DNA from 4 places in the [Rhizobium] kunmingense genome. Region 1 is predicted to be linked to each of the others. Evidence: riboswitches for the same ligand, from Rfam matches in the RefSeq annotation. Region 1 holds a riboswitch; each other region holds the start of a gene.
The links. Region 1 has a riboswitch for cobalamin ahead of AC0JZ4_RS06195 (CbtB domain-containing protein). Riboswitches for the same ligand answer to the same signal wherever they lie in the genome.
Positions count from the first base shown of each region.

Region 2: it holds a riboswitch for cobalamin, as region 1 does, so the genes downstream of both, nrdH (glutaredoxin-like protein NrdH) here and AC0JZ4_RS06195 (CbtB domain-containing protein) in region 1, are expected to answer to the same signal.
Region 3: it holds a riboswitch for cobalamin, as region 1 does, so the genes downstream of both, AC0JZ4_RS17625 (ABC transporter substrate-binding protein) here and AC0JZ4_RS06195 (CbtB domain-containing protein) in region 1, are expected to answer to the same signal.
Region 4: it holds a riboswitch for cobalamin, as region 1 does, so the genes downstream of both, AC0JZ4_RS01475 (aromatic ring-hydroxylating oxygenase subunit alpha) here and AC0JZ4_RS06195 (CbtB domain-containing protein) in region 1, are expected to answer to the same signal.

Region 1 is NZ_CDRNXG010000001.1:1,241,518-1,247,423, forward strand. Features, by position in the region: gene cobN (cobaltochelatase subunit CobN) at 1-1,386, opposite strand, end outside; gene cobW (cobalamin biosynthesis protein CobW) at 1,412-2,461, opposite strand; gene AC0JZ4_RS06190 (DUF1636 family protein) at 2,458-2,874, opposite strand; cobalamin riboswitch at 2,976-3,183, opposite strand; cobalamin riboswitch at 3,243-3,454, shown strand; gene AC0JZ4_RS06195 (CbtB domain-containing protein) at 3,493-3,666, shown strand; gene AC0JZ4_RS06200 (CbtA family protein) at 3,681-4,445, shown strand; gene cobO (cob(I)yrinic acid a,c-diamide adenosyltransferase) at 4,445-5,059, shown strand; gene AC0JZ4_RS06210 (cobyric acid synthase) at 5,063-5,906, shown strand, end outside.
Region 2 is NZ_CDRNXG010000002.1:1,248,482-1,254,387, forward strand. Features, by position in the region: gene AC0JZ4_RS24125 (MmgE/PrpD family protein) at 1-20, opposite strand, end outside; gene AC0JZ4_RS24130 (amino acid ABC transporter ATP-binding protein) at 23-811, opposite strand; gene AC0JZ4_RS24135 (amino acid ABC transporter permease) at 824-1,606, opposite strand; gene AC0JZ4_RS24140 (amino acid ABC transporter permease) at 1,603-2,349, opposite strand; gene AC0JZ4_RS24145 (transporter substrate-binding domain-containing protein) at 2,372-3,208, opposite strand; cobalamin riboswitch at 3,553-3,771, shown strand; gene nrdH (glutaredoxin-like protein NrdH) at 4,015-4,248, shown strand; gene nrdI (class Ib ribonucleoside-diphosphate reductase assembly flavoprotein NrdI) at 4,254-4,679, shown strand; gene nrdE (class 1b ribonucleoside-diphosphate reductase subunit alpha) at 4,712-5,906, shown strand, end outside.
Region 3 is NZ_CDRNXG010000001.1:3,642,300-3,648,205, reverse strand. Features, by position in the region: gene AC0JZ4_RS17645 (class I SAM-dependent methyltransferase) at 1-278, opposite strand, end outside; gene AC0JZ4_RS17640 (ABC transporter ATP-binding protein) at 287-1,060, opposite strand; gene AC0JZ4_RS17635 (FecCD family ABC transporter permease) at 1,057-2,073, opposite strand; gene AC0JZ4_RS17630 (ABC transporter substrate-binding protein) at 2,085-3,098, opposite strand; gene AC0JZ4_RS17625 (ABC transporter substrate-binding protein) at 3,180-4,199, opposite strand; cobalamin riboswitch at 4,343-4,539, opposite strand; gene zigA (zinc metallochaperone GTPase ZigA) at 4,707-5,906, shown strand, end outside.
Region 4 is NZ_CDRNXG010000001.1:265,971-271,876, forward strand. Features, by position in the region: gene AC0JZ4_RS01465 (BA14K family protein) at 1-115, opposite strand, end outside; gene AC0JZ4_RS01470 (BA14K family protein) at 301-759, opposite strand; gene AC0JZ4_RS01475 (aromatic ring-hydroxylating oxygenase subunit alpha) at 839-2,083, opposite strand; cobalamin riboswitch at 2,177-2,413, opposite strand; gene AC0JZ4_RS01480 (DUF6656 family protein) at 2,575-3,183, shown strand; gene AC0JZ4_RS01485 (L-threonylcarbamoyladenylate synthase) at 3,215-4,207, shown strand; gene AC0JZ4_RS01490 (FAD-binding oxidoreductase) at 4,210-5,658, shown strand; gene AC0JZ4_RS01495 (winged helix-turn-helix domain-containing protein) at 5,655-5,906, shown strand, end outside.

The sequences.
Region 1 (5,906 bases):
ATAGGCTCCGGCTTCGAGATCGCCGTCGTTTTCCGCTGTGCCCCATGCCGCATCGGCACCGGGGGCTGCACTATAGTCGTCAAGCAGCAGGGCGCCCGTCTTGCGATCGAGGCTGTCGAGTAGCTCGCGCGGCGTTGCCGGAATATCGGACACCGAATAGCCGGCGATGGAAAGCCCGTGCAGCATGGACAGCACGCTTTGCGGTACGTCCAGTCCGACCGCATAGCCTGTGCGGCCCGGAGCACTCGGATAATCGGGCATCAGGACGACGATCTTTCGCTCGGCGCGCGGTGTCTGCTGCAACCGAACAAAGGCGGCGATGCGCTCGGCGACCCGCTCTACCCGATCCGCTTCCGGCCGGTTGGCGAGATTGGCGGAGTTTGCGCCATCCTTGAAGGAGATTGCGCCGGCGAGAATACGTCCGTCCAGTTCCGGCAGGACCACGTGCATGGCAAGATCTGCTGGGTTGAGGCCACGTCTTCCCTCCACCCAGCCCTCACGCCGTGTCGTGGCGACGACGATCTGGAAAACCGGAATGCCGCTGCGGTCGAACAGCGTCTCGCCATTGTCGTCGGCGCTGCTGGCAAAGGCCGTCGTCGTCAGGATTGCCGCGGGAGCAAGCTCTGCGATGGTCTGCTCGACGAAGGCGATCGCCTCGGCATCCTTGAGGCCTGAGACGAAGACTGGAATGGGCGCAAAACCGCGTGACGACAGCGCTGCAAAAAGTGCATCGACCGGCTCGGCATCATTGGCGAGCAGCATGGAGCGATAGAAGAGTATGGGCAGCCGGGGCGCCTGTGGCGGGAAGACGGATTTGAGGTCCGCAAGCGCGATGATACCGGCGCCGGGCATGTAAAATCCGGCTTTCGGCATAGGCGCTGCTGCGGGCAGAGGGCGCACTTCGCCTTTTGCCAATGCGCCAAGTTTGCTTGCCAGAAGCTGCATATTGGCCGGCCCGCCCTCACGGAAGCACGCCAGAAGATCGGCCAGCGTTTCTTCGGAAACCGTGGATGCGGCAGCCAGCCGGTCGTCGCGCATGCTGCATTCGCCCGGCAGCATGGCCAGCGAGATTTTCCGGCGCTTCGCCAGTCGTGACAGCTCTTCGACGCCATAGGACCAGCGATCGTAGCCGCCAAGGATGCGCAGCAGGATGACTTTCGCATGGGCAGCCGTCTTTTCCGCCCACAGATCGACGGACATCGGATGGCGCAGATCCGAAAGGTTGGTCAGGGCGATGGAACTTCCTCCATCGTCCCATCCTGCTGCAACCCCGTTCAAGTCACTTCCGGAGAAGGACAAAACCACCACGTCGGCCGGCAACTGGTTAAGGTCGACCGGCTCTATCAGGTCGTCGAGTGACGACGATGTTGTGGCGAGTATATGCATCCTTCCTGCCCCGGTCCGGTGGCCTTCAGGCCGCCAGCATCTTCTCGATTGCAGCGCGGTCCAAGCCCTTTTCACCGATGATGACCAGACGGCTCCGGCGCGTTTCGTCAACACCCCATGCGCGGTCGAAATAGTGGTTGACCCGCGATCCTACCGCCTGAACCTGTAGGCGCATCGGCTTGTTCGCGACATCAATGAAGCCCTTGATGCGCAGCACGTTTTCCGCCTCCGCCGTGGCGGAAATGCGGTCGGCCAAGGCTTCGGCATCCGAAACAGTGGGCAGATCGATGACGAAACTGTCGAAATCGTCATGATCGTGGTCGTGTTCCTCGTCGTGGTGGGTCTTGCGGTTGTCGATGTCGTCCTCGACGGCAAGGCCGAGACCGATCAGCACGCCCGGATCGACGGCGCCATTGGCAGCCGGGACTATCTTTACCGCACGCGGCAGATGCGCCTGAATGCGGCCCTTGGCGGCGGCGAGCGAGGCCTGGTCCAGAAGGTCGGTCTTGGTCAGCACGATCATGTCGGCGCAGGCAACCTGGTCCTCGAAGACCTCCTCCACCGGATCGTCGTGATCGATGGAAGCATCCGCCTGACGCTGGGCTTCCAATGCGTGGTGGTCATCGGCGACACGGCCCTCGGCCAGCGCCAAGCCGTCGACCACGGCGATGACGCCGTCAACGGTGACGCGCGCTTTCACGTCCGGCCACTGGAAGGCCTGAACCAGCGGCTTCGGCAGAGCAAGGCCCGAGGTTTCGATGAGGATGTGATCGACGCGCGGCTCGCGGGAGAGGATCTGGTCGATCGCCGGAACGAAATCGTCGGCAACCGTGCAGCAGATGCAGCCGTTGGCCAGCTCGATGATGTTGTCATCCGGGCAGCTTTCGATGCCGCAGCCCTTCAGCACTTCGCCGTCGATACCGACATCGCCGAATTCGTTGACGATGATCGCCAGCCGCTTTCCGTCGAGTTTTTCGATCAGGTTGCGGATCAGCGTCGTCTTGCCGGCGCCGAGAAAGCCGGTGATGACGGTGCAGGGAACCTTGTCGAACTTGGTGCCGGAATTGACGTTCATGAAGGCATGTCCTCGTGATGATGAAAGGGTGGAATGCGGGCCGTCATGCCCTTGCCGCGCAGGCAGGAGGGGCGGCCGCGAAGGGGAAGAAAGCCGCGCTCGTCCTCAGCCAGCATCATCGCGCCGGTGACGATGTCGTCGGCATTGTCGTTGGACAGGTGGCCGAAGACATAGGACCAGCCGGAGCGGTGGTTGAAGGCGGCACTCGGGCTCTTGTCGCAATTGGCGAGACAGGTGACGGGCTTGATGGCGAGCGGCTTGCCTTCGGCAGCAATGCGCAGCGCCTCGATCAGGCCAACACCTGGACGGGCCTGACTGTCGGTCGCCTCACGACAATTGGTGCAGACGAAGATCGTCACGTCTGCTTCACCGGCGGCCGTTTCGCCATCGTTCTTTCGCACGTCACTCGTCATCGGGCCGCATACCGCCGGTCTGTCTACAATCGGGGTGCGCAACAGGCGGACGAGCCATCCTGCAGTGGAAAGAAAGCTTCGCCCGGAGCACCCCGCCGGAAAAGCGCAATTTTTGAACGGCAGGTCTCCTGGCTCGCGGGTCGTCACCATCTGCCTGCCTTCCCGGATGTCTCCAGTGGCGTTTCTGGCAGGATGGCTCGCCGCACACAGTTGCGGGGGCAGCCGCGGCATTGGATGATTGCCATCCGCACCGCATTCTCTCTTAGCCCCGACCGTTGCCGGCAAGGGACCGTCATGCCGTTCAAGTAAGCTTTCCGGTGGTGAACTGTCAATGTCGCAAAGCCGATTGCCGAGACAACCGAATTGTTTATAGTGATCGTGTCTTTGGTGCTTCAACGAGCTACCCAAGGGAATGCGGTGCGACGAAGCTCGTCAATTCCGCGGCTGCCCCCGCAACTGTAGGCGGAAAGCTTTTGCCCAACACGGCCACCAGGCCGTTACGCCACTGGAGAGATCCGGGAAGGCGGGCAAGGGCGCCAGATCCGCAAGCCAGGAGACCTGCCAGGGACATTCGGCATTTTAAACAGCCCTCGGGTGGAGGGCAGAAAGACGAAATCCATGGTTAGCTCCGCCGCAGGCGCAGTCAGCGTCTCCGCATCCAAAATCCTTCCTCTCGGCATGTCGGCCGTTCTCGGTCTCTTCATCGTCGGCTTTGTCGGCTTCTCGCATCTGGAAGTCGTCCATAACGCGGCTCACGATACGCGCCATTCGCTGGCATTTCCCTGCCACTAAAGAGGAATTCCCATATGTCGCTGTTTCGTAACATCGTCCTTGCGGCGGTGATCGCCGGCCTGTTGTCCGGTCTCCTGATGACCGTGATGCAGAGCTTTTCCACGGTGCCGCTCATTCTTGCGGCCGAAACCTTTGAGACTGCCGGTGGGGAAGATGCCGGGCACTCCCATGACGTGGCCCCGGCCGCCGGTGCTGCCGCGCCTGCCGAAGCCGACCATCATCACGATGCGGAAGCCTGGGCGCCTGCAGATGGCCTGGAGCGCTTTATCTACACCGCTGCAGCCAATATTCTTTCTGCGGTTGGTTTCGCGCTCGTTGCCATTGCTGTCGCCGAGGCACTCGGCGGGTTTGGCGGATGGCGCGGCGGCCTGATGTTCGGCATTGCCGGCTTCCTTACCGTCAGCCTGGCACCCGGCCTTGGCCTGCCGCCGGAACTGCCGGGCATGCCGGCGGCGGAACTCGGGCCGCGCCAGGTCTGGTGGACGGCGACAGTGGTGTGCACCGCGATTGGTCTCGGCCTTCTCGCCTATAGCCGTTCGGCGCTTCTTGCGGCGCTGGCGATCGTGCTTCTTGTGGCCCCGCATCTCATCGGTGCACCGCTGCCGCCTACGCACGAGACGGCCGTGCCGATCGAGCTTCATGCCCGCTTCGTCAATGCCGTCTATGCAACCAACCTCGTCTTCTGGGCTGTTCTCGGCGCGCTGGCCGGCGTATTGCGGCAGAAACTTCGCAGCGGCGAGGCCGCATCCATCGGATCAAACCGGGAGCTTGCAGCATAGTGAAAGACGTCGATCAGACCGCCGAGGAGCGCCATCGCGCCAAGATGGCGAACCGCAAGGCGGTTCAGGATGCGGAAGTCGCCGAGAAGACCCTCGAAAAGGGTCTTCTCATCGTCCATACAGGCCCCGGCAAAGGCAAGTCGACCGCAGCCTTCGGGCTAGCGCTTCGCATGCTCGGCAACAATCGCCGCGTCGGGATCGTGCAGTTCATCAAAGGCGCATGGTCGACGGGCGAGCAGCCGGCGCTCGCCGTCTTCGGCGATCGCGTTGTCTGGCATACGATGGGCGAAGGCTTTACCTGGGAAACCCAGGACCTGAAGCGCGATATCGCGGCAGCCGAAAAGGCGTGGGAGAAGGCGCTCGAGCTGATGGCGGACGAGACGATCGGTCTCGTCATTCTCGACGAACTGAACATTGCCCTGCGCTACGACTATCTCGATCTCGAAAAGGTCGTCGCCGGCTTGTCTGCCCGCCGCCCGGACCTGCATGTCGTCGTCACCGGCCGCAACGCGAAGCCGGCGCTGATCGAGGCGGCCGATCTCGTCACCGAGATGTCGCTGGTCAAGCATCACTTCAAGGCGGGCGTCAAAGCCCAGGCCGGAATCGAGTTCTGACCGATGCCGGCAAAGTCGCTGATGTTCCAGGGAACAGGCTCCGATGTGGGCAAGTCCCTCATCGTTGCAGGTCTGGCGCGTGCCTTCAGTTTGCGTGGACTGAGCGTTCTGCCGTTCAAGCCGCAGAACATGTCGAACAATGCCGCGGTCACTGCGGATGGCGGCGAGATCGGCCGCGCGCAGGCGCTGCAGGCGCGCGGCGCCGGCGTGCCCCTCAGCGTCCACATGAACCCGGTTCTTCTGAAACCGCAAAGCGATATCGGTTCGCAGGTCGTCGTGCAGGGGCGGGTGGAAGGCAATGCCAAGGCGTCCGAATACCAGCATCTGAAACCGAAGCTTTTGCCGAGGGTGCTGCAAAGCTTCGAGATACTGCGGGAGAGAGCCGATCTCGTTCTCGTCGAAGGGGCCGGCAGTGCCTCGGAAATCAACCTGCGCAGCAACGATATCGCAAACATGGGCTTCGCCCGTGCCGCCGACGTGCCCGTGGTACTGATCGGCGATATCGATCGAGGCGGCGTTATCGCCAGTCTTGCCGGCACGAAGCTCGTCATAGACGCCGACGATGCAGCGATGATCCGTGGCTTTATCGTCAATCGGTTTCGCGGCGATCCGGCGCTGTTTGCCGAGGGCATGGACATGATCGGCAGATTTACCGGCTGGCAGTCCATCGGCCTTTTGCCGCATTTCGCCGATGCGGCACTGCTGCCGGCAGAGGACGCGCTTGGCCTCAACCAGAGCTTTGCCCGCAAGCCGGGCGCAAAAATCCGTATCGCTGTACCGATCCTGCCGCATATTTCCAATTTCGACGATCTCGATCCGCTGGAAGCCGAACCGGATGTCGAGCTTA
Region 2 (5,906 bases), on a different contig from region 1:
GTCAGCGGAGCGTTGGCCATGCTCAAATTCCCTCGCCGTCGCGTACCGAACCGCGCCCGCCCGACAGGCCGCCGACGAACTGGCGGATGCGCGGATTGTCGGAATGGTGAAAGATCTGCTGCGGCGAGCCGTGATCGACGATCAGGCCGTTTTCGGTGAAGACGACCGTATCGCTGATCTCTTCGGCGAAACGCATTTCATGGGTGACGAGAATGCTGGTCATGCCGTCGCGGATGAGGTCGCGGATCACCCACAGAACCTCGCCCACGGTTTCCGGGTCGAGCGCCGAGGTGACTTCGTCGAACAGGACGAGTTCCGGTTTCATGGCAAGCGCACGCGCAATCGCCACGCGCTGCTGCTGACCGCCGGACAGCTGGCCCGGATAGGCATCGGCCTTTTCCGACAGCCGCACTTTTTCCAGCAGTTCGCGGGCAAGCTTTACGGTGGCGGTTTTGTCGGCGCCGAGAATGCGGGTGGGCGCCAGCACGATGTTTTCGAGCACGGTCAGATGCGGGAAGAGATTGTATTGCTGGAAGACGATGCCGACGCGCTTGCGCAACTCGATCCGTTCGCTTTCCTTCGTCAGCTCGTCCACGCGCGTGCCGGCAACGGTGATCCTGCCGCGCTGCGGCGTCACCAGCGCATTGATGCAGCGCAGGAGCGTCGACTTGCCCGATCCGGACGGACCGATGATCGAAACCGCATCGCCCTTGTTGATGGTCAGGTCGATGCCCTTCAGCACCTGCGTCTGGCCGAAGGACAGATGAACGTCTTCCAGCTTCACGATCGCGGTGTCGGCGGATGTAGTCATGATCAAATTCCTTCAGCCCGCATTGAAGCGCTGTTCGAGGCGGCGTGTCAGGCGGGAAATCGGGTAGCAAAGCGTAAAAAAGGCGGCCATCACCACGACATAGGCGATGATGGTGAAATCGAGCCGGCGCACGGCGGTGCTGGCATCGGTCGCCGCATGCATGAGTTCATGCACGCCGACCAGCGAAGCAAGCGAGGTGCCCATGGCCATCGACGAGGCGACATTCATCCAGGGCGGCAGCGAGCGTCGCACGCATTGCGGCAGGATGACGTAACGGAGTGCCTGGATGCGCGAACAACCCAGCCCCTTGGTGGCTTCCCACTGTGTCGTGGGAATGGACAGAACGGCGCCACGGGTGATTTCGGCGATATAGGCGCTGGAGAGGATGGCAAGGCCGATCACCGCCTTGACCCAATCGGGAAACGGCAGGTAGTTGCCGAACACGACGATCTCGAACGGGAAAATGTAGGTGGTGGCGAAGATCAGCACCAGTGCCGGGGCATTGCGGAAGATCTGCACATAGGTTGCGGCCGGCCAGCGGACGAACCAGTAGGGGGCGAGCTGCATCAGGCCCAAAAGCACGCCGGCCGTGGTGCCGAGCGTGATGGCGCAGACGGCGATGAGGATGTTCATCGAAAAGCCGGAGGCGAGATAGGGGATCCACTCCACCAGTTCGCGGCCGAGCGACAGGTCGATCAACGACCAGACGACGACCAGCAGCGGCAGGGCCACGAAGCCGACATAGCGCAGTACGAGGCTGCTTTTTCTGGGTGTCTGTATCGCTGTCATGCTCATAGCCCGTACCCCGAAATGGCGAGCCTGCGCTCCACCCATTGGCCGATGCGGGCCACGACGAAATTAATCAGGCTGAAGAAGGCGAGAAGCACGATCATCAGCTCCACGACATTGTCGCGCTGCGTCCAGACCATGATCGAGGCATAGGTGATTTCGCTGACCGCGATGGCATTGCCGACGGTGGTGGATTTGACGAGGTTGATCAGCCCGTTGACGATCGCCGGCAGAGAGGCCCGGAAGGCGAGCGGGATCTGTACGTAACGCAGGATTTCGAACTGGCTGAAGCCCATGCCGCGCGCGGCCTCGATCATCGAGGCCGGCACGGATTCGATGCCGGCGCGGATGGCTTCCGCATGGAGGGCGGCGATATGCAGGCCGACGACCGCCACAACCCAGAAGAACGGCGAAAGCGGGTTGTTCTGGGCGCCGCCGAACAGGTTGGAGACGACGGTGTTGAGGACGAGAAAGCTGAACATCAGCTGCACCAGCGTCGGCGTGTTGCGGGTCAGTTCCACGAACGCGCGCACGGGTGCAGAAAGCCACAGCCTGCCCGAGGTGAGGCAGCCGGCGAAGATCAGGCCAAAAATCAGGCTGACGGGAATGGTGACGGCAACCAGATAGAGCGTGGTGATGAACCCGTCACGCCAGATCTGCGCCTCGTAGCCCGTCGCCAGAAACTCGTAATTGAGGCCCAGCCTGCCCGTCAGATCGACGAACAGGCTGGTAAGGTTCATATCCTGCATGTGGCTTTACCGCAGCTTCCGCTTACTGGGCGGCGGAAAGCTTCTTGTTCTCTTCCTCGAGATACTTGGTGTTGAGCAAACGGTTGGCCTTGGCCAGCTCAAGCATCTTGCCGGAAGCATGCAGCTTCTTGACGGCTTCATCAAGTGCAGTCTGCGTGTCTGCCTCGCCCTTGCGCAGCCAGATGACGCTATCGGACGGGATCAGTTCGGTCGGGAAGGGGATGGCATAGTCCTTCCATTCGTCAGCCCGGTCTACCAGCAGCAGGCCGACGGTCGCGCCGACATGGACTGCAGCGACGCAATTGCCGCCCTGCAACGCCAGCAGCGATTCCGGCTGGCTGGGGAGACCCTTGACGACGGCGCCATATTCTTCCGCCAGCGGCTGCGCGTAGTTGGAGCCCTGCGAGATGCAGACCGGCTTACCCTTGAGGTCGGCCCAGTCCTTAAGGCCGCTGTCCTTGCGCACTACGGCAGCACCGCCGGCGCGGTCGTAAGGTGTCGGCACGTAGTCGAGAACCTTGGCGCGCTCTTCGGTATACTGCATGTTGGCGATAAGGATATCGACCTTGCCCTGCTGCAGGAACTGGACACGGTTGGGCGGCGTCACCGTCACCGTTTCCAGCTCTACGCCGAGATCGGCTGCCAGCGCCTTGGCGATATCGACATTGTAACCCTTCTGCTCCTGCGACTTCGGATCGATGAAGCCGAACGGTGCGCCCGAGAGGATGACGCCGACGGTGAGCTTGCCGCGGCCCTTGATACGATCCAGCGTCGCATCGGCAGAGGCCTGGGTGGCGGCCAGCGTCGCGATCGACAGGGCAAGTCCGAAAACGGTTTTGGTGACGGCTTTGACAAACATCAAATGGCTCCTTGTTTGGCGCGCAACTTAACCAAAGCTCAAAGTCGCCACGAGAAACGATGTTCCACAATTGATCCTTTTCGGAGAAAGGGCCGCCATCCTGAGCCGCAAAGGAAATGCTTTTTTCTCACGTCTCTGCCTTGCTGCCGCGATCGACAAGACGCACGTCTCTGGCGAGAGGGAAAACTCGATGGCCGTTTGACCACACGCGGCCTCCATGCGCTTTCCCGGTGGAGTGCCTGCGGAGGCAATGATTGTCGGGCGGTCATTGTGGCGATCGGCAGATTTCGAAACTTCCCTGAGGATGAGGCTTCATAGTTGTTGACGGATTTTCCGTCTCGTCTACTATATCTAGTGTTCGAGGTTCTTCCGATTCGCATCGGAAGCTAAGACGGGAATACGGTGCGTGAGGCCCTGAAAGGCCGAGCAATGCCGAAGCTGCCCCCGCAACTGTAAGCGGCGAGCATCCGGTCGATTTGTCCACTGACGCATAAGGCGTTGGGAAGGCGGATCGGATGCGACGACCCGCGAGCCAGGAGACCTGCCTCAAGCGAAAACGTCCACGGGCGGGGTGTCCGGAAGGTAGCGTGAGCGTGCGGGATGTTTCCGTGCGTGCGCCTTCCCCGGCAGTCCGCATGAGCCACTTCGGGGTGAAGTCCATGAGTTCGAGTTTCCATATACGTCAGCGCGAATGACGGGCGTTTAAGCGTCCGGCAAGCGTCAGCGTCTGCCTTCATCTCAGGTTATTTGCCCGGACATCTGCGGATGTCCGAGTGCTTTGTCGCGCCTATCAACAAGGGACCATCATGATGATTACCGTCTACAGCAAGCCCGCCTGCGTTCAGTGCACGGCGACCACCCGCGCGCTCGATCGCCAGGGGATCGACTACAGCGTCGTCGACGTTTCCGTCGACGCGGAAGCCTATGAGCTGGTGCAGGGCCTCGGCTATCGGCAGGTGCCGGTCGTAGTCGCCGGCGAGCAGCATTGGGCGGGGTTCCGCCCCGACATGATCAGCAGCCTGTTGCCCGCCATGGCGTGAGCGGGATGGGTGGCCTGATCTATTTTTCCACCAAGTCGGAAAACACCCACCGTTTCGTCGAAAAACTGGGGCTTGGCGCCCTACGCATCCCGATCGACAGCGATGATGCGCTCGCAGCCGACGCCCCCTTTGTTCTGATCGTCCCGACCTATGGCGGCGGCGAGAACAGGGGCGCTGTGCCCAAACAGGTGATCCGCTTTCTCAACGACGCGGACAACCGCAAGCAAATCCGCGGCGTGATTGCCGCCGGCAACACAAACTTCGGTGCCGCCTTCGGCCGCGCCGGCGACATTATCTCCGCCAAGTGCACGGTGCCGCTACTCTATCGGTTCGAGCTTCTCGGCACTGCGGAGGATGTCGATCACGTCAAACACGGATTGGAACGATTTTGGACGCGACAAGCTCTATTACAATGCGGGATGGGAGCGTGAAGTCCTCCGCCTCTTCCCAGCCGAAAGCGTCGATGAAGGCGGCCGAGGCCGGGCTCGACTATCACGCGCTCAACGCCATGCTCAATCTCTACGACGAGAATGGCAGGATCCAGCTCGACAGGGACCGCGAGGCGGCGAAGCAGTATTTTCTTCAGCACGTGAACCAGAATACCGTGTTCTTCCACAATCTCAGGGAGAAGCTCGATTACCTGGTGACGGAAGGCTATTACGAGCAGGAGGTTCTGGACCAGTATGCGTTCAATTTCGTCCGCGACCTGTTCGACCATGCCTATGAGAGAAAATTCCGTTTCCCCACCTTCCTCGGCGCGTTCAAATATTACACCTCCTACACGCTGAAGACCTTTGACGGAAAACGCTATCTGGAGCGTTACGAAGACCGTATCTGCATGGTGGCGCTGGCGCTGGCGCGCGGTAACGAGGCGCTTGCCCGCGATATGGTCGACGAAATCATTTCCGGCCGTTTCCAGCCGGCGACGCCGACCTTTCTCAATGCCGGCAAGAAGCAGCGCGGCGAGCTGGTGTCCTGCTTCCTGCTGCGGATCGAAGACAATATGGAGAGCATCGCGCGCGGCATCAATTCGGCGCTGCAGCTTTCCAAGCGCGGCGGCGGTGTCGCCTTGTCGCTCACCAACCTTCGCGAAGCCGGAGCACCGATCAAGCAGATCGAGAACCAGTCATCCGGTGTCATTCCAGTGATGAAGCTGCTGGAGGATTCCTTCTCCTACGCCAACCAGCTGGGTGCGCGTCAGGGCGCGGGTGCCGTCTACCTCAACGCCCACCATCCCGACATCATGCGCTTCCTCGATACCAAGCGCGAGAATGCAGATGAAAAGATCCGCATCAAGACGCTGTCGCTCGGCGTCGTGGTGCCCGACATCACGTTCGAACTCGCCAAGAACAACGAGGATATGTACCTGTTCTCGCCCTATGACGTGGAACGCGTCTATGGCGTCGCGTTCAGCGAGATCTCGGTGACGGAAAAATACGAGGAGATGGTTGCCGACAGCCGGATCAAAAAGAAGAAGATCAAGGCCCGCGAATTCTTCCAGGTGATCGCCGAAATCCAGTTCGAAAGCGGCTATCCCTACATCATGTTCGAGGACACGGTGAACCGTGCCAACCCGATTGCCGGGCGTATCACCATGAGCAATCTGTGCTCCGAAATCCTGCAGGTCAGCGATGCCAGCACTTATGGCGCCGATCTTT
Region 3 (5,906 bases), 2.4 Mb from region 1:
TCCGCCTTGCGCCGGGCGCGTGCCATCATCGCCTCGGTGAAGTCGAGACCGGTTACCTGAAAACCCAGCCCGTGCATCAGCATCGTCATCACACCGGTGCCGCAGGCGAGGTCGAGCGCCTGCCGGCCTGCACCTTCGCCGAGATGCCGGCGTATCAGCCGGCCCCAGGCCTCCATCTCCGTCTCGCGGGCAATGCCGTGGCCGGGGCTTGCGTCATAGGTTTCGGCCCGGATCGTCCAGTAGGCGCGGATATCGTCCTTGATCGACCAGTTCTGCATGCGTCGTCCTACATCAGGAATTGGATATGAAGCCGGCCGTGATGGGCCGAGGTCGAGACATGCGCCTCGACGGCGAACACGTCGGCAATCAGCCTCTCGGTGAGGATTTCGGCCGGTGTGCCGCAGGCAACCAGCTTTCCTTCCGCAAGAACCGCAATCCGGTCACAGAAACGGGCGGCGAGATTGAGGTCGTGGATCGCCACGACGGTCGTGACAGAAAGCCCCTCGACCAGCCGCAGGATGTCGATCTGGTGGTGGATGTCGAGATGGTTGGTTGGCTCGTCGAGGATGAGCACGGAGGGCGACTGCGCCAATGCGCGGGCCAGCTGCACCCGCTGCCGTTCGCCGCCCGACAGCGTATGCCAGAACTGCTCGCGGCGATCATCGAGCCCGACGCGGACAAGCGCCTCCTCCACGATCCTGTCATCCTCGCCGGTCCAGGGGGAAAGCGCCGAACGGTGCGGCGTGCGGCCGAGCTTGACGACGTCCAGAACTGTGACATTGGCCTCCGTCATCGAATGCTGTTCGACCACCGCCACCCGGCGGGCAAGCTCACGGCGACCGAAAGCGCCGATTGCCCTCGCATCCAGCGTGATCTCTCCATTTGCCGGTGCACGCAGCCCGGCAAGCAGGCGGATCAGCGAGGACTTGCCGGAACCGTTCGGGCCGATCAGCCCGAGCGTCTGGCCGGGCTCGACATCGATCGTCACGCCATCGACGATGACCTTGCGGCCGGCAAGCCAGCGCACGGCCGTCGCGGCGAGTTTGGGATGGTCGCTCATGCGGCCCTCCGTGCGCGATAGAGGATGACAGAGAAGAACGGCACGCCGACAAGCGCCGTGACCACGCCGATGGGCAGCACCTGTGGGGCGATAATGATCCGCGAGACGATGTCTGCGACCACCATGAACAGCGCGCCGACGAGCGCACAGGCCGGCAGCAACCGCATATGGCCGGGACCGACGATGAAGCGGGCCGCATGCGGAATGACGAGGCCGACAAAGCCGATCGCGCCGACCATGCTGACCATGGTCGCAGTCATCAGCGCGGTGACGAGCAACAGCACGACGCGCACGCGGCCCACGGCGATCCCGAGCGAACGGGCGGCGTCCTCGCCGAAGGTGAAGGCGTCGAGTGCGCGCGAGTGCCAGATGCAGATGATGAGCCCGACGGCGACGACGGAAGAGGCGAGTGCCACCTCCGGCCAGCGCACGCCGGCAAAGCTGCCGAGCAGCCAGAACATCACGCTGCGCGCCTGTTCGGCATTGGCGGAGGTGGAGACGATATACGAGGTGAGTGCATTGAAGAGTTGCGAGGCCGCCACGCCGGCCAGAATGGTGCGATCCGCCGTCTGCCGGCCGCTTGCCAGCATGACGACGAAGGCGAAGGCTAAAAGCGCGCCGCCGAAGGCACCGACAGAAAGCGAGATCGCCCCGCCACCGAAGCCGAGCAGCATGACCGAGACGGCCCCGGTGGAAGCGCCGGCCGAGATGCCGAGAACGTAAGGCTCGGCCAGCGGGTTGCGCAGCAGCGATTGCAGGATCGCACCCGACAGCGCCAGCCCCGCGCCGCAGAAGGCGGCGACGAGCGAGCGCGACAGGCGGTAATCCCAGATCACTGCCTCCTGGATGCGCGGCACCGCGATATCCGTCAGGCCGAGCCGGTTGGTGACGGCGGCAATCGTCGTCTCCATCGGGATCGTCATTTCGCCGATCGCCACACCGGCGGTGATCGCGATGAACAGGGCGACAATGACGATGAGCACGCCGGCAATGCCGGCGAGCCACGGTTTGATGCGTGATGGGGTCACTTCAGCAATCCGAACCTGCCAAGAGCATCCGCGACGATTTCAAGCCCGTTGATGGTGCGGATCGTCGGGTTCATCGCCTGCGCATCCATCTCCACGATACGACCGTTTTCGACCGCATCGAGCTTGCTTGCGACCGGATCTGTGGAAAGGAACTGTTTCTTGGCGGCAGGATCGTCTGCCGTCTGGTTGCGGCGGTCCATCGTGCCGATGACGATGACGCTCGGGTTGTCTGCCGCGATCGCCTCCCAGCCGATGAGCGGCCATTCCTGTTCGGATGTGACGATGTTCTTTGCGCCCAGCACTTCGGTGATGTAGCCCGAGGCGCCGTTCTTGCCGGCCATCCAGGCGTCGCCGGCAAGTTCCGGCGAGGAGAACCAGTAGACGAGGCTGACATCCTTCGCCTTGTCGGCCACACGGGCGCGCACCGAGGCCTCGCGACCTTTCAGTTCGGCGATCAGCGCTTCACCACGGTCGGCGACGTCGAAGATACGCGAGAGTTCATCGATCTCCTGATAGAGCAGGTCCATGGAAAACATCTGTTTGCGCGCGCCATCCGAGACGGCATTGTCGGTCACGGTGCAGTCGGTCGGCGAGACGTAGCTCGGCACGCCGAGATCGGCAAACTGCTGGCGCGTTCCCACACGGCCCTGCGGCCCGACCGAGGTCAAGAACTGTGCGGCGATGAAATCCGGCTCGCGGGCGACGACGGCCTCGAAATTCGGCGTGTTGGCGGCGATGCGGTGCACCTTGGCGTTATCCGCCGCAAGCGCTGGCAGAACCGGAGACACCCAGATGGCGCTGCCGGCCATGCGATCGGCAAGGCCGAGCATCAGCAGGATCTCGGTGCTGTTCTGGCCGAGGCCAACGGCCTTTTGTGGAGGCTTTTCGATGACGATGTCCGCGCCGCAGTTTTCCAGCGTCAGCGGATAGCCGGCCGGGGCGGCGAAGGCTGCGGAGGAAAGGGCGGTGAAGGGGAGCGCGATAAGGGCGGCGATCAGGCCGGATTTCATGGTCTGTCCTTTCGGAAGGGCATGGACATGCGAAAGAAGCGTCACGCCCACCGTGAGGCAGGCGCGACATAAGGGGCTTGTTCAGTTCGCAAGTCCGAAGGACTGGATGCCCTTTGCCAGGATCTCGATGCCTTCGATCGTGCGGATCGTCGGGTTCATCGACTGTGCGTCCATCATCACGAAATGCCTGTTCTTCACCGCGTCGAGTTCGCTGACTACCGGATCGGTTTCGAGGAAGGACACCTTCACCGCCGGGTCGTCGGCGGCATAGCGGCGGCGGTCCATGGTGGCGATGACGATCACGGCAGGGTTGGCCTCGGCAATCGTTTCCCAGCTGACCAGCGGCCATTCCTCTTCGGTTGTCACGACATTCTGTGCGCCGAGCGTCTTGAGGATATAGGCCGGCGCGCTGTTCTTGCCGGCGATGAAGGCGTCTCCCTTGGTTTCTTTGCTGGAGAACCAGAAGACCACCGGCAGGTTCTTCGCTTCCGCGCCCTTGATCGAGGCGACGGCTGCGGCTTCGCGGGTCTTCAGATCGGCGATCAGCTTGGCCCCGCGGTCCTGCACATCGAAGATCTGCGCCAGCTCACCGATCTGGCGATAGATCAGGTCCATCGTAAACAGCTCCTTGCGCACCCCGTCGCCACCATCGGTGTTGGTCTTGGCAACGCAATCGGCCGGCGAGATGTAGGTGTTGACGCCGATATCGGAAAACTGCTCGCGCTTGGCGACCGAACCCATCGGGCCGACATGCCATTCGAACTCGGCGGCGACCAGATCCGGCTCCAGCCCGACGATGGATTCGAAGCTCGGGTCGTTATCGGCAAGCCGTTTGATTTTGGCGTTGACCTCGGCATATTCCGGCAGAACCGGACCGACCCAGACGGCGGTGCCGGAGACTTTGTCGGCGAGGCCGAGCGAATAGAGCACTTCCGTCATGCCTTGGCCGATGGAAACCATCTTGGCCGGAGCCTTGTCGAAAGTGATCTGCTGGCCGCAATTCTCAAGTGTCAGCGGATAGCTGGTCGAGGCGGCGAAGGCTGTTGCGGGAAGTGCCGATGCGGAAATCGCAAAGAGTGCGGCGATAAGGCCGAGTTTCATGTCCTGTCCTTTCAAGGGAAATGGCTTTGCCGGGATGAAAGGCAGGACGATGCAAGGCCGCGTTTGCGGTCCACATCAGGATGGCGGGCGACAGTGTCGCTTGCGTCATATCATTCTCCCGCCGGAACACCTCGTCCGGTATTGGTTTTAGCCTCGCTGCGGCAGGTCTCCTGACTCGCGGCTCGAACGCTGCCCGTCGCCTTCCCGGTTCGAGAACCAGTGGCTGTGACGAAAAGCTCGCCGCTTACAGTTGCGAGGGCAGTCGCGGGATCGGTTTTGATAAACCTCACCGCGTTCCCTTTTCATCTGCGAATGCAGAACCGTAGCGCAGCCTTGATAGGAGACAGGCCAAAGCTTGTCTAGTGATTTGGGCTTGTCCGTTGACTTGCGCACGACCGGCCCGCCGCCCCGCCGGACGTCATGTCTTCTCTACAAGGCTTGACGGCAGTCGCTGCTTGTGATTTCGTAATAGTATAACGTAACAAATGACGCAATGGGCTTTTGCAAATGAAAGACAAACTTCCCGTCACCGTGCTCTCCGGCTTTCTAGGCGCCGGCAAGACGACCATGCTCAATCACATCCTGTCGAACCGCGAGGGCATGCGGGTGGCGCTGATCGTCAACGACATGAGCGAGGTCAATATCGATGCCGCACTGGTGCGCGATGGCGGCGCCAACCTGTCGCGCACGCAGGAACAGCTGGTCGAAATGACCAATGGCTGCATCTGTTGCACGCTGCGCGACGATCTTCTGCAGGAGGTGAGGGCGCTCGCCGAACAGGGGCGGTTCGATTATCTGCTGATCGAATCGACCGGCATTGCCGAGCCGCTGCCGGTGGCCGCCACATTCGATTTCCGCGACGAGAATGGTCTGAGCCTGTCGGACGTTGCGCGGCTGGATACGATGGTCACCGTTGTCGATGCCGCCAATCTGTTGAAGGATTACGGCTCCGGCGACTTCCTCGCCGATCGCGGCGAGACGGCGGGCGAGGGCGACAACCGCACCATCGTCGACCTCCTTGTCGAGCAGATCGAGTTTGCCGATGTCGTCGTCCTCAACAAGATCGGCACCGCGACCCCTGACGACCGCGACGCCGCGCGAAAGATCATCGTGGCGCTCAATCCCGATGCAAAATTAATCGAGACGGATTTCGGCAAGGTGGAATTGAAGGACGTGCTGGGCACCGGCCGCTTCGATTTCGACAAGGCAGAGCAGCACCCGTTGTGGTTCAAGGAACTGCATGGTTTCAAGGACCATGTGCCGGAGACGGAGGAATATGGCATCCGCTCCTTCGTCTACCGCGCCCGCCAGCCTTTCGAGCCCGAAAAATTCCAGCGCTTCATCGATCGCTCGTGGCCGGGCGTCGTGCGGGCCAAGGGCTTCTTCTGGCTGGCGACGCGGCCGCATTTCGTCGGCGAGATCAGCCAGGCGGGGGCGCTGGTGCGCACCGGCCGCACCGGCATGTGGTGGTCGGCCGTGCCGAAGGAGCGTTGGCCCGACAGCCCGGAGTTCTACAGGATGATGCAGCCCTATCTCGATCCCGTCTGGGGCGACCGGCGGCAGGAAATCGTCTTCATCGGCACCGATACTATGGATCAAGCGCGGGTCACGGCAGAGCTGGATGCGTGCCTGATCGAGGCGGATGGGTTTACGCCGGAAAACTGGGCGAACCTGCCGGATCCCTTCGCAGTATGGGAACGGCAGGCA
Region 4 (5,906 bases), 980 kb from region 1:
ACGCCACCGGGGCGCTCGGGACTGCCGGCAAAGGCAGCGCCTGGGCGGACCCCAGCGAGCCTGCAAGCACGATGGCCGACACGGCGGCGACTGCGATCTTCTTGAACAGAGTCATCTCTTAACTCTCCATTCCCTTGTTGAGACACGAGCAGAGAACGTTGCAAACGTTCCTGTATTCCGCATTCCAGAAATCTATTTCGCAGCAGCCTTAGAAATTTCTCGCTGAACCGCAGATTAACGGGCGCTTCGGTGGCGTTCACGCCTCCGTTACGCCCGTCAATTCAATCACCTGCCGGTTGCTTACCTGTAAGGCGAAACGCAGGTGCGGCGAATGCCGGCGCTCGGAATATAGGTGTTGTCGGAAGCGCGGTAGGTGCGGTAGCGGTTGGCGCACCACTGGACGTGGCTGCCGCCCGAGGCACGCGGCTGGTTGGCGATCGCACCGCCGATGATCGCGCCGGTCGCAAAGGCTGCAAGCGGGAACCAGTAACCGTTGTGATAGCGATAGCCGCGGCGGCGCTCGCGATAGCCGCGATGGCCGTTGTGATAGCCCTGGCGATAGTAGCGGCGATCCTGGCGATAGCTGCGGCGGTCACGGTCGCGATACTGGACTTCCGTTACCTGCGCAGCATTGGCGGCAGAGGCAACCGGAACCGGCATGACCTGAACCGCCGGCATGGCGGCGGCGGGCATGAAACTCGTGGCCAGAACGGCAGCCGCCGTCAGCGCAGTGGCAAGGCGCATGCGGAATGCGGTCATCGGGGATGTTTCCTCATCTGTAGATTGGCGATCTACAATGCGAAACACCCCGATTTTGTTCCAATGGAACTTTTACCGGTCAGGCGACAGCCGAGAGCGTCGCGTCCTTGCCCTTCAGCCGGTCGATCATGAAGTTGGCGTACCATTCGACGAACTGCATGACGCCGCCCTCATGGGCTTCCGAATAGGGACCCGGCTCGTAGGCCGGCGAGCGGATGCCGAAGGCATTTTCCTCGACGATCTGGCGGTCCTGGTCGTTGGTCATGTTCCACACATGGGTGAGTTCGTCGACATTGTAATCGACGCCTTCGACCGCTTCCTTGTTGACCAGCCAGGTGGTGGTTACCGCGGTTTCTTCCGGCCCGATCGGGATGACGCGGAAGGAGATCGCATGGTCGACCAGCATGTGGTTCCAGGTGGTCGGATAGTGGAACATCAGCATCGTGCCGATGTGGGAGATCGTCACGTCTTCCGACAGCGAGCGGGCAACCGCCGGGCGGCCGTTCATCGTATAGCTCTCGGCATCCTCGACGAGCGGCATGCGGGCAACGCGGAACTGGCCATCACGCGACATGTTGAAGGTGCTCGGCAGGCCGGCGGCCTCGCAACGGCTCCAGTGTTCGGAGATGAACGGATCGTCGCCGGCGCCCTGCACGCCGGTCGCGGTCGGCGCTTCCGGGTAGGTGCGGCAGAGTTCCGGGTGATTGCCGGCGCAGTGGTAGCACTCGCGGTTGTTTTCCCAGACGAGTTTCCAGTTGCCCTTCTCGATGATCGTATTCTTGGCGGCGACCTTGGTTTCGGAAATGCGGTGCGGCGCCATGTAGGGCTCGATCGTGGCACGCACGGGCGCGAAGTCCGGGGCTTCCTGCGCCAGACAGATGAAGATGTAGCCCGCGACGACCTGGCAGTGGAGGGGTTTCAGGCCGAACTGCTTCTTGTCGAAATTGTCGCCCATATGGCGGGCCGACATCAGCGAGCCGTCATGCTGGTAGGTCCACTGGTGATAGGGACAGACAAGGCGCGTCGCCGAACCCGTATCCTTGGTGCAGACGCGGTGGCCGCGATGGCGGCAGGTGTTGTGGAAGGCGCGGATATCGCCTTCGCGGGTGCGGATGACGAGGACCGGGTAATCACCCACCTGAAGGGTGAAATACATGCCGCCCTTTTCCAGCTCGCAGTCATGGCCGACGAACAGCCAGTCGCGATACCAGATCATCTCCATGTCGAGCTTGTAGTAATCCGGATCGATATAGAACGGCTGTTCAAGGCTGAAACCTTCGCGGCGGTTCTTAAGCTGCCGCAGAACCTGACTATGAATGTCCATATGCTTCCTCGCACTCCAGGCAAGCGACGGGGCATGGACAAGCCGACGGTTACACATTCCGCCAATTCCTGTCCCGAACGCCCACCGCGATCGGTCATCACTCCGGCTCAGGCTGGTTTCCGGGCTTCGGAGCTATCCCTAAAGGACTGACATGGCACCTTCCCGAGCGGCCGTTCGGCTCTGTCCCAGTGGTTCGGGGTTTCCCCCGTGCCATGCCTTCAACTCCGCCACCGTTGCGGGGGCAGCGCCGGTAAGGTCTCAATCGACCCGCCGGCTTCCCAATTCTCCGCCTCCCCTAGCGAGGCGGCACCATGAGCTTGATCGCATTTAAACGTGACTGCCGCCTGTCGCATAGGCGACATTGCGACATCGGCGACTGTATTGGCGACGGGGCCTGTTTCGTGCCGGATCGGCAAGCTGTGCGGCGGAAAGACACTGTTAAGATGTTACTAATACGATCCGCCGCGATCGAGAACGGAAGAGTCAGGACAATGCCAGGACAGATCCGCTATTACGAGGTCAATGGACAGCGGCCGTTTACCGCGCCACAGCGCAACGCGACCGCCCATTCGGAATTCCTGCGCACCGGCAAGATTTCCCGCGCGCGGCCGATCTGGATACCGGACGAGCGCCGATATCTCAGCCATGACGAGGTGGCGGAGAAGACCGGGCGCAAGCTAGAGACCGCCGGTGAGACGACGCATATGCGGCTCAACACCTTCCATCGCTCGATCAGCCTGCCGAAGCTCATCTTTCACCGCACGCTCGATGGCAGCCCGCATCTGGGCTATTGCCATGTGACGGCGGCGCGGACGTTCTTTTCTCCCGAAGCGCTGGTGACGTGGTCCTTCTACATCGCCAACTTCTTCTCCGAGATCGGCGAGGAGGACGACTTCTTTGCCCGGATCAATCCGCGCGGTTCACGCATGTATTTCGCCGTGGCGATCGAGGGCGAGGCCGGCCAAGGGGCGAAGATCGACCGCAGTTTCCGGCAGAACGGGCTGTTGTTCCAGACCAGCGACCCGCGCGAGGCGATGCGCAACGTGCTGATGCTCGGCGCGCCGGATGCGACCGTACGCGAAATCATCAAAAGGCTTTGAAGCCGCGGCCCCGAGGCTGTATTGACGGCACATGACAGCCGCAATCATCGACATAAAAGCAGAACCTGAACGCGCGATCCGCGAAGGCACCCGCGTGCTCGGCCTTGACCTTCCCGTCGCCATTCCGACCGAGACCGTCTACGGGCTTGCTGCCGACGCGACGCGGGCGGAAGCGATCTCGACGATCTACGAGACAAAGGGCCGGCCGCGCTTCAACCCGCTGATCTGCCACGTCTGCGATATCGCCATGGCGGAGCGCTATGCGGTGTTCGATCCCCTGTCGCGCAAGCTGGCGGAGGCCTTCTGGCCCGGACCGCTGACCATCATCCTGCCCTTGAAACCCGGCAGCGCGATCCATCCGCTGGCGACGGCGGGACTGGAAACGGTCGGCCTGCGCTGCCCGGCCGGTTTCGCCAGCGACCTCATCCGCGCCTATGACCGGCCGCTTGCGGCACCGAGCGCCAATACATCCGGCAAGATCAGCCCGACCAGCGCACGCCATGTGATGGATGATCTCGGCGGGAAGCTGGAGCTGATCATCGACGGCGGCGCTTCGCCGGTGGGTGTCGAATCGACGATCATCCGCGTCGATCCCGAAACCGGCACGATACTGCTGCTGCGCCCCGGCGGGCTTGCCGCCGACGAGATCGCCAGCGTTGCGGGCCGGGCGATCAGGCGGCGCGAGGGGCCGGCGGCGATCATCGAGGCGCCGGGCATGCTCGCCTCCCATTATGCGCCGGGGGCGGCGGTGCGGCTGAATGCGACATCCGTCGAAGAGGGCGAGGCGCTGATCCGCTTTCATGATGTGCAGGTTACAGGCATCGAGAAAGCCAAGGCGGTTTTCGATCTCAGCCCATCCGGCAGCCTTGCGGAAGCGGCGGCAAACCTGTTCGAATACCTGAAGCGCGCCGATGCCACGGGTGCGGCGCATATTGCCATTACCGCCATTCCCGACGGGGGACTGGGCGAAGCGATCAACGACAGACTGGCGCGCGCGGCAGCGCCACGCGATGGGGAGACTTAGGCATGGACGTGATGACACCGGCAGCGGACCTGCTCGACCGCTTTGCGGCAATCGTCGGCGAAGCCAATGTGGTGCGCGACCAGACGGAGCTTGCGCCGCGCCTGATCGAAAACCGTGGCCTCTACAAGGGGTCGTCGCCGATGCTTCTGAAACCCGGCTCGACGGCCGAGGTTTCCGCCATCATGACGCTTGCCAGCCAGACGGGCACCGCAATCGTGCCGCAGACGGGCAATACCGGTCTGGTCGGTGGGCAGACGCCGCGCGCCGGCGGCAGCGACATTCTGCTGTCGCTGGAGCGGATGAACAGGATCCGCGATGTCGATCCGGTCGCCAATGTTCTGGTGGTCGATGGCGGCGTCATTCTGGCCGACGTGCATACGGCGGCGGAAAAGGTCGAGCGGCTGTTTCCGCTGTCGCTCGGCTCGGAAGGCTCGTGCCGGATCGGCGGCAATCTTTCCACCAATGCCGGCGGAACGGCTGTGCTCGCCTATGGCAACATGCGCCAGCTTTGCCTCGGGCTGGAAGTGGTGCTGCCGACCGGCGAGATCTGGGACGGACTGCGCCGGCTGAAGAAGGACAACACGGGATACGATCTGCGCGACCTGTTCATCGGCGCGGAGGGAACGCTCGGGATCATTACCGGCGCGGTGTTGAAACTCTTTCCCCGCCCGGTCGGCCATCAGGTGGCGCTGGCGGGGCTTGCCTCGCCCGAAGATGCGCTGAAGCTGTTCGACAAGGCCTCGACCCTGTGCGGCACGGCGCTGACCGGTTTCGAGCTGATGCCGCGCATCGGCATCGAATTCACCAGCCGCCATATCGACGGCGTGCGCGATCCGCTGGAGAGCCCGCATGCCTGGTATGCGCTGATCGACATATCGACCTCGGATTCGGCGGAGACCGCCGAAGTGATGGTCAATTCGCTGCTCGAACAGGGGTTTGAAGCCGGGCTGGTGCAGGATGCCGTGATCGCCTCGTCGGTGGCGCAGCAGAAGGCGCTGTGGCACATGCGCGAAAGCATGTCGGATGCGCAGAAACCGGAAGGCGGCTCGATCAAGCATGACGTTTCCGTGCCGGTGTCGAAAATACCGGAATTCATGGCGCTGGCGGAAAAGGGCGTGATGGCCGCCATGCCCGGCGCCCGCATCTGCGCCTTCGGGCATCTGGGCGATGGCAACATCCATTACAACATTTCCCAGCCGGTGAGTGCTGACAAGCAGGCGTTTCTCGATCGCTGGCGCGAGATCAACGAGATCGTCCATGCGGTTGTGCTTGAACTCGGCGGCTCGATTTCGGCCGAGCACGGGATCGGCCAGCTGAAGCGCGACGAGCTGTCCCATATCCGCTCGCCGATCGAGATGGAGCTTATGCACCGGATCAAGACGGCTTTCGACCCGGCCGGGATCATGAACCCCGGCAAGGTCTTGGCCGGGTCTTCGGGACGCGCCGAATGAGCCATATCCGCAAGGCGACGATTCGCATCGATTTCGATATCGGCGTCCGGCTGGGACCGGGCAAGGCGCAGCTGTTGGAGCTGATCGTCGAGCATGGCTCGATCCGCGCCGCAGGTGCCTCGATCGGCATGTCCTACCGTCGCGCCTGGCTTCTCGCCGACGAGATCAACCGGATGTTCAAGGTGCCGTCGATCGCCACCCGCCATGGCGGCAAAAGCGGCGGTGGCGCGGGGCTGACGGAATTCGGC